Regions from separate parts of the Endozoicomonas sp. Z74 genome, predicted to be linked through region 2. Evidence: predicted binding sites of a transcription regulator. Region 2 holds the regulator's gene; the other holds the start of a gene.
What was found. Region 2 encodes LexA, which represses DNA repair genes until DNA is damaged. Its sites were predicted from a motif close to TACTGTNTANNTANACAGTA; they were not measured.

Region 1 (3,358 bases), on a different contig from region 2:
GCCATGATTGCTTCAACCCAGACCGAGCTGGATCTGGCGGGCGCTGAAAAAATCATGAAACTGGTGGATCGCCTGGAAGACCTGGATGATGTCCAGAATGTCTACACCAATGCGGATATACCCGCTGAGGTGATGGAGCAGCTGGGCTAAGACCTGAAGCTTTTTGTCACGCCAAACTTGAAAAGCCCCGTTGTTCGGGGCTTTGTTTTAATCAGCTCAGTAAAGCCAGTAGTCAAAGTGACCGTTGTAGAAAGGTTCTTCTTCTATCGTCTCACTCCTGGTTTCAGAGATAAGGATTGAAGCTGCTCTGATATATGGGGCGAAATAATTCAGGTGAGCAGTAACACCAGCCTGTCGACTGGCATGCATGACTCGGGACAAGATGATCAACGTGCCTGGCTGCCTGGCTGCCTGGCAAAAAAGGCTAAATTTTCGTCCTGGCAGAATTGAGCATCTAATGTAACCAGATTTTCTGGATCGATGTGGATGTCTTTATAAGGGATGAGCTTCCCTGTGCTGTATTGTGAAGGATTTCCTTTGGCCATATTACTGAGAAATAGCCCGAGCAAGAGTTCGATGCCTTGGGTGCTGATGGTATCATCGATTTGCCTGAGTCTTCTGTAAAAACTCGTTTCAATAGGCTTGGGGTATTCCCGATGGAATAGGTGTTGCCTGCCAGAATAAATAGTCGGTTGCGACCAGCTTTTGATGGGAACCCCTAATATTTCTGCTTCTTTCAGTATTTTCAGTGCTTCGTCTTCTATTCTCCAGGGGATTTCATCCGACAGGGGGAAAGGGTAAGTTTCACATTCGCCTGTATCAGTCGCTTTTAAGTCTGCATAAAGAATGGTCTTTATCCAGCGTTTCTTTATTAAAAAATGAAGCAATTGCTGGACTATTTCCCAATGCCTGGAACCTTCTCTGGCGTAATAATCATTGGTCAGTATGAAGTGAGTGGTTTCCTTTAATGGGAGTCTTGAAAACGATTTGGTAATCTGTTTTGAGGATGTCAGCTGAACGGGAATTTCTGTCCAGGTGGTCTCCTCGGCAAACGTGGGTAACGGTATTGTCAGAAGAAAATAGAGAATGATCCAGTGTGGCTGGTGGGGGCTCATTGTGATCAACCTGTCGTGGTGCATTGTGCATCTGAGGGATAGACAAGTTTCGAGTGAAATAGAAGAGTAAAGTTCCCTATTTAAAGGTTCAGGCTCAGGCCAACCAGAAAAAGAAAGATAACGATGCAGGTGATGGTAATCAGGGTTCTCAACAGGTCATTCATATGCATTATGCCGGATGTCACCGCTTTTTTTCGTGAAAAACAGTTTGCCTCCTCTTTTTCAGAGGGGGAGGCGTAAAATGGTTTTCTTCTGCTATGGGCATTTAGGCCAAGTGTGTCAGCTAATCATAAGTCGGGCTGCCTGAGGGCTATAGCGGTTTTTAGTAATCCCCTGTTCAGGATTTGTAAGCCTCAGATACAGAATGACAACGGTGGTAACGTGTATGGATATACAGTATTCTGTCAGCATGTATTGAACAGGAACAGGGTTTCAATGGCCATTTTGCTGGGTATCGATCCCGGGTCACGAATCACCGGCTATGGTGTTGTGGAGGAATCAGGAGCGCGCTGCCAATACGTTGCCTCTGGCTGCATACGTATTAAAGAGGCACCCTTGCCGGAACGCCTGCTGCAGATCTACCAGGGAATCAATCAGGTTATAGAGATGTATTGCCCACAGTCTGTTGGGGTTGAACAGGTGTTTATGTCCAGAAATGCCGATTCGGCCCTGAAACTTGGCCAGGCCCGTGGTGCGGCGATTGTTGCAGCGGTCAGCCATGGGCTGGAAGTGTCCGAATATTCTGCAAGGCAGGTGAAACAGGCGGTGGTTGGTAAGGGAGGAGCTGAAAAGTCTCAGGTACAGCAAATGGTAAAATCGATCCTCAAGCTGGATAACACGCCTCAGGCGGATGCGGCGGATGCTCTTGCTGTAGCGCTTTGTCATTCTCATACCCGCTCCAGTCTGGTCCGGATGGCGGGAGCTACGGGGCGGAGAAACCGAAGGCTGTTGAGTCGATGAGCGGCTTTTGCAAGCAGGCAGTCTCAGGCTTCAGGGTGTTGGCAGAGATGAAAGGCGCCACTGCACAGCGTAAAATCAAGAATCTGCCCAGGATCGTAAACCCGGCCCAGCATGTGCCAGAGCTTGTGGCTGATTTTCTGCTGGTAGTGAAGGTCATCCACAGCCTGAATGAGCAGCGTTTCCCTTTTATTCCAGCCTTCCGCCAGGTGGCCGGTTTTGATCAACTGTATATCGCTTGGTTGAAGTCCATGGTCAAGGGCGGTTAAAGCCAGGCTGGCGAGCAGGTGATGAGCGCCAGACAAATGAGCGCTTCTCAGGGTAACCAAGGCACGATCCCGTAGAGGAAGACGGCTGTACCCGGATAGGTAAGTGCGGAAGGCCATCCTGGGAGTATCTAGCCTGGGCGAGTACAGCTCAGGATGAGGTGGCCGTTCCTGAAGCCGCTTTTGCGTTTGAACGAAGGGAATTGGAATCACTCCTCCCTGGGTGCAGGGGTGGTAGTCGCTGGCCAACCCTGCCTGGGGAAGCAGCCTCCATATCAGGCTGAAAAATCGATGCATGTCGTTATACCGTTCCGGCGTCCGTTATTCTGCTGGTTTGAGTGTTGCTCTGGATAAGGGTTCCTATTCCAGGGAATTATTGTCAGGTGGCCTTACTGCCTGGTTATCACAGGGGTTTATTTATGATTGGAAGGGTCCGTGGGGTTCTGCTGGAGAAGCAGCCGCCCTTATTGCTGGTCGAAGCCGGAGGGCTTGGGTATGAGATTGAGGCGCCCATGTCGGTTTTTTACCGGTTGGGAGAGCCCGGGGATGAAGTTACACTGTATACCCATTTTGTAGTCCGGGAAGATGCTCAGTTGCTGTATGGCTTCAGTGATACGCGGGAGAGAGAGCTTTTTCGGACGTTGATCAAGGTGAATGGTGTGGGGCCCAAGCTGGGACTGACGATTCTTTCTGGAATAGAGGCCCCTGATTTTGTGCGCTGTGTGCATGATGAAGACAGTTCAGCTCTGGTCAAGTTGCCGGGAGTGGGTAAGAAGACGGCGGAGCGCCTGATTGTTGAACTGAAAGATAAGCTGAATCGCTGGGAGAGTGAGCTGGCTGTGAATGACGGGCTTGCAGGAACACCTCTGGGTCAGCAGGCGGCTAAAAAGGCGGCCGATGTTGAGCAGGAAGCGGTGAGTGCCATGGTGGCGCTGGGTTATAAACCTCAGGATGCCAGCAAGGTTATTGGCCGGATCTATGTGGACGGGATCACCAGCGAGGATTTGATCCGGCAGGCGT
Region 2 (3,358 bases):
AGCATGAGTCGTGGTTGTCCTCTTTGCTCCGCTCTCACCAGGAGTGCCTGATGCCGACGCAGAGAAAGGTGCCCGAAAGGTCCTCAGAGATACCCCTGGTAAGTGCTTCCGCTATGGATCTTGAGCTGCCGGATAGTGCGGCCAGTATTCTGGTCTCCCTGAAAGAACTGGTGACTTATAGTCGCAACTTCAGCCTTGAGTGGTAGCCTTCTGGCATATTGCAATGACGGCCGGTACACATTCCTGTGGGAAGCGCCAGTGGAAATCGGATGTATGCCAGTTTGAAGGCCTCACCTTGAAAGCCAATAGCGGCTAATGCAAAATAGCCCGGTTAACTTAACCCCTTTAAAGGCACCTCTATTCAAGTGATTGAACGAGTGCCGCTTTACCATTGAACCAGTGGCCTGCGCACCTGCCATGGTTCTATTTAAGAGCAATCAGGTACTGGATCACTATGTCAGCGACTTTTCTTGAAATTGTTGAGCTCCCATCAGGGGAGATTGTATTGCGTCGAAGCGATGAGGAAAGTGCTGAGCCCCTGGTGACCATGACATTTTCCCAGGAGTTGCTGGAATTCCTCCAGGGGGATCAATTTGAAGTGGCCCGCATTATGCTGGACGCCTGCATAGAAGAGGTCAGCCGTAAAACCGAGGCCGGTACCGAAGGCTATATTCCTGAAAACCGGGTTTTGCACTAACCGTTTCATCATGCTGACCGGCTTTATCGGGTGGCCGGTTATATCGTGCTACAGGTATTAATCCCGGTTTCGAATGGCCAGCCCCTGGCATCGTCCGCTTCTGGCTGCCAATTCAAGTTCATTCAGGGTTGAGGAATCCAGCTGATTAATCCAGCTGACCACGGTATGACTGGTACCGGAGGCCAGGGCCTGGCGGGTCAGCTTCAGGGAATCCTGTCGGGCTGAGGGATTGAGCACCTGAACCCGGTTATTGCTGATGCCAGACAGTTTCAGCCATTTCTTGGTTTTTAAGGCATGTTCGCTGGAAAGGATCAGAGTGAGCCAGCGGGGCTCCTGATCGTTAGCCAGATCATTGAGCATGGACTTTAAAAATTGGCCTGCCTGCCATGGGGGGCCAGATAGAATCAGCTCATCAATCGCGCTTTTGTGGTTCCAGGAGCCTGGGTTTGTCCTGGAGGCGGTGGTCAGGGGATGAGTCGTTAATGCTTGCATGTCAGGCCCTCCACTACAGACGGGTGTTTATGCTCTTTGAGTATTTATGCCTTTAGGCCTTTAGACCCTTCAGGTCCTGTGGGTTTCAATTCCTTATTACGCCGACACTGAGCCCTTCAATGGCAAAAATGTCATGGTTCAGGTCTACCTCGATGGTGGTGAAGTCCGGGTTTTCCGGATGCAGGTAAACTTTGTTCCGTTTCTGTTCGAACCGCTTCACTGTTACTTCATCCTCGATCCGGGCCACTACGATCTGGCCGTTCTGGGCAACACTGGTTTTGTGAACCGCCAGCAGATCCCCATCCAGAATACCGATGTCCTTCATACTCATGCCCCTGACCCTGAGCATAAAGTCGGCTTTGGGTGAGAAAAAAGAGGGGGTGATCGAAAGATGGTTTTCAATATGTTCCTGGGCAAGAATCGGGCTTCCTGCAGCCACCTGCCCGATAATGGGAAGTCCCAGAGCATCAGAGCCCGGGATACGAATCCCTCTTGAAGCGCCGGGTGTGATTTCGATGGCCCCCTTTCTGGCCAGGGCCCTGAGGTGTTCCTCGGCCGCGTTGGGAGAACGGAAGCCAAAAGTGCTGGCAATTTCAGCACGGGTAGGGGGAAATCCTGTTTCTTCTATATGGGCCTTGATCAGTTCAAGAATCTCGGCCTGTCGTTTGGTGAGCTTAATCATGGCTGGTGTCTGTGTTTTTATACAGTATCTGTAATTATATACAGTATATTGATTCCTGCAAGGGACTGTTTTCTTGAACCACCGGGTTTATTGCGGTATTACTTTTACAACTTGCAGTTTTTGGTTTCAAACGGTAGTTTTAAACAATTGTTTATGCTAATGGTGCTTAAGAAAGTATGTCACAGTCAGCCACTGTAGAACGAATCCTGGACGCAGCTGAACAGCTGTTTGCTGAGCATGGGTTTGCGGAAACCTCTCTGCGGGCGATTACCAGTCATGCAGGAGTCAATCTGGCGGCTGTCAACTATCACTTTGGTTCCAAAAAAGCCCTGATCCAGGCGGTTTTTTCAAGGTTCCTTGAGCCTTTTACCACCAATCTGGCCAGTGCACTTTCCCAGATCAATGAGCAAAACAATACCCCCGACCTGGAAGAGGCCCTGCATATGCTGGTGGACCAGATTATGGCGGTCAAACCCCGCAGAGAAAATGATCTGTCGGTATGCATGCGACTAATCGGGTTGGCTTATTCCCAGGGGCAGGGGCACCTCAAGAAATATTTACGGGAAGTGTATGGCGAGGTTTTTGAGGATTACCTTAAGTTGCTGATCAAAACCTGCCCGAATCTGCCCGCCGGGGATCTTTTCTGGCGGGTCTATTTTATTCTGGGTGCTGCGGTGTTTACCCTGTCGGGATCAGATGCGCTCCGGGCCATTGCCGAGAATGATTATGGTACCCGCTATGAGGTGGAAGAGATTCTCAGGAAAATGGTGCCCTTTATGGCGGCAGGCCTGCGTGCCCATACCTGAGATGAATACGGCAACGGGTGAAGATACCCATTGTTAATTACCCGCTCTTTGAGGTTTTGATGGCCTCTCTGTTCCCTTTTTCTGTAACCCAGCGGAGTCCAGGTTTTCTATGCATCTGTCGGTTCATATTGCCACCCAGGAGATGATCCTGCATCAGGACAATGGTCAGGTTCGACGCTATAGCATCTCAACCGCCAGTAAAGGGACTGGGCAGCAGGAGGGTAGCTGGCAGACCCCCCTTGGACGTCATGTCATCAGAGCCAAAATTGGTGAAGGTCTGCCGCTGCACTCAGTATTCGTCAGTCGTCGCTTTACCGGGGAGATTTATTCCCCGGAATTAACAGCAGTATACCCAGGCAGAAAAGACTGGATCTTAAGCAGGATTCTTTGGCTCAGCGGGCTTGAGCCAGGATACAACCGCCTGGGCAATGTCGATACCATGCGCAGATACATTTATATTCACGGCTCCCCGGATACCGCTGAGATGGGAGTGCCTGGTTCCCGTGGTTGTATCCGTATGCATGGCAGGGATATTATTGACCTTTATGATCGGGTTGATGCGGGCACCTGTATTGATATCCAACTCTCTTGACGTTTGACGGGCCCCTTCAAAGGATAAAAAAAGTGTCCTGCCGGTTTCCCCTGCTTTATTGAGAAAAGGTTTCCCATGAATACAGGCGT

Region 1: the regulator LexA is predicted to act here: its motif matches at 1,495-1,514, upstream of ruvC (crossover junction endodeoxyribonuclease RuvC).

What each region holds. Positions count from the first base shown of each region.
Region 1 is NZ_JBLYZI010000073.1:23,498-26,855, forward strand. Features, by position in the region: gene ACNRUY_RS18370 (YebC/PmpR family DNA-binding transcriptional regulator) at 1-150, shown strand, start outside; gene ACNRUY_RS18375 (hypothetical protein) at 387-1,115, opposite strand; gene ruvC (crossover junction endodeoxyribonuclease RuvC) at 1,551-2,075, shown strand; gene ACNRUY_RS18385 (hypothetical protein) at 2,099-2,635, opposite strand; gene ruvA (Holliday junction branch migration protein RuvA) at 2,758-3,358, shown strand, end outside.
Region 2 is NZ_JBLYZI010000016.1:57,665-61,022, reverse strand. Features, by position in the region: gene ACNRUY_RS06965 (DUF6586 family protein) at 1-206, shown strand, start outside; gene ACNRUY_RS06960 (hypothetical protein) at 455-697, shown strand; gene ACNRUY_RS06955 (SulA-like leucine-rich domain-containing protein) at 755-1,189, opposite strand; gene lexA (transcriptional repressor LexA) at 1,275-1,871, opposite strand; gene ACNRUY_RS06945 (TetR/AcrR family transcriptional regulator) at 2,048-2,677, shown strand; gene ACNRUY_RS06940 (L,D-transpeptidase family protein) at 2,787-3,269, shown strand; gene nagZ (beta-N-acetylhexosaminidase) at 3,345-3,358, shown strand, end outside.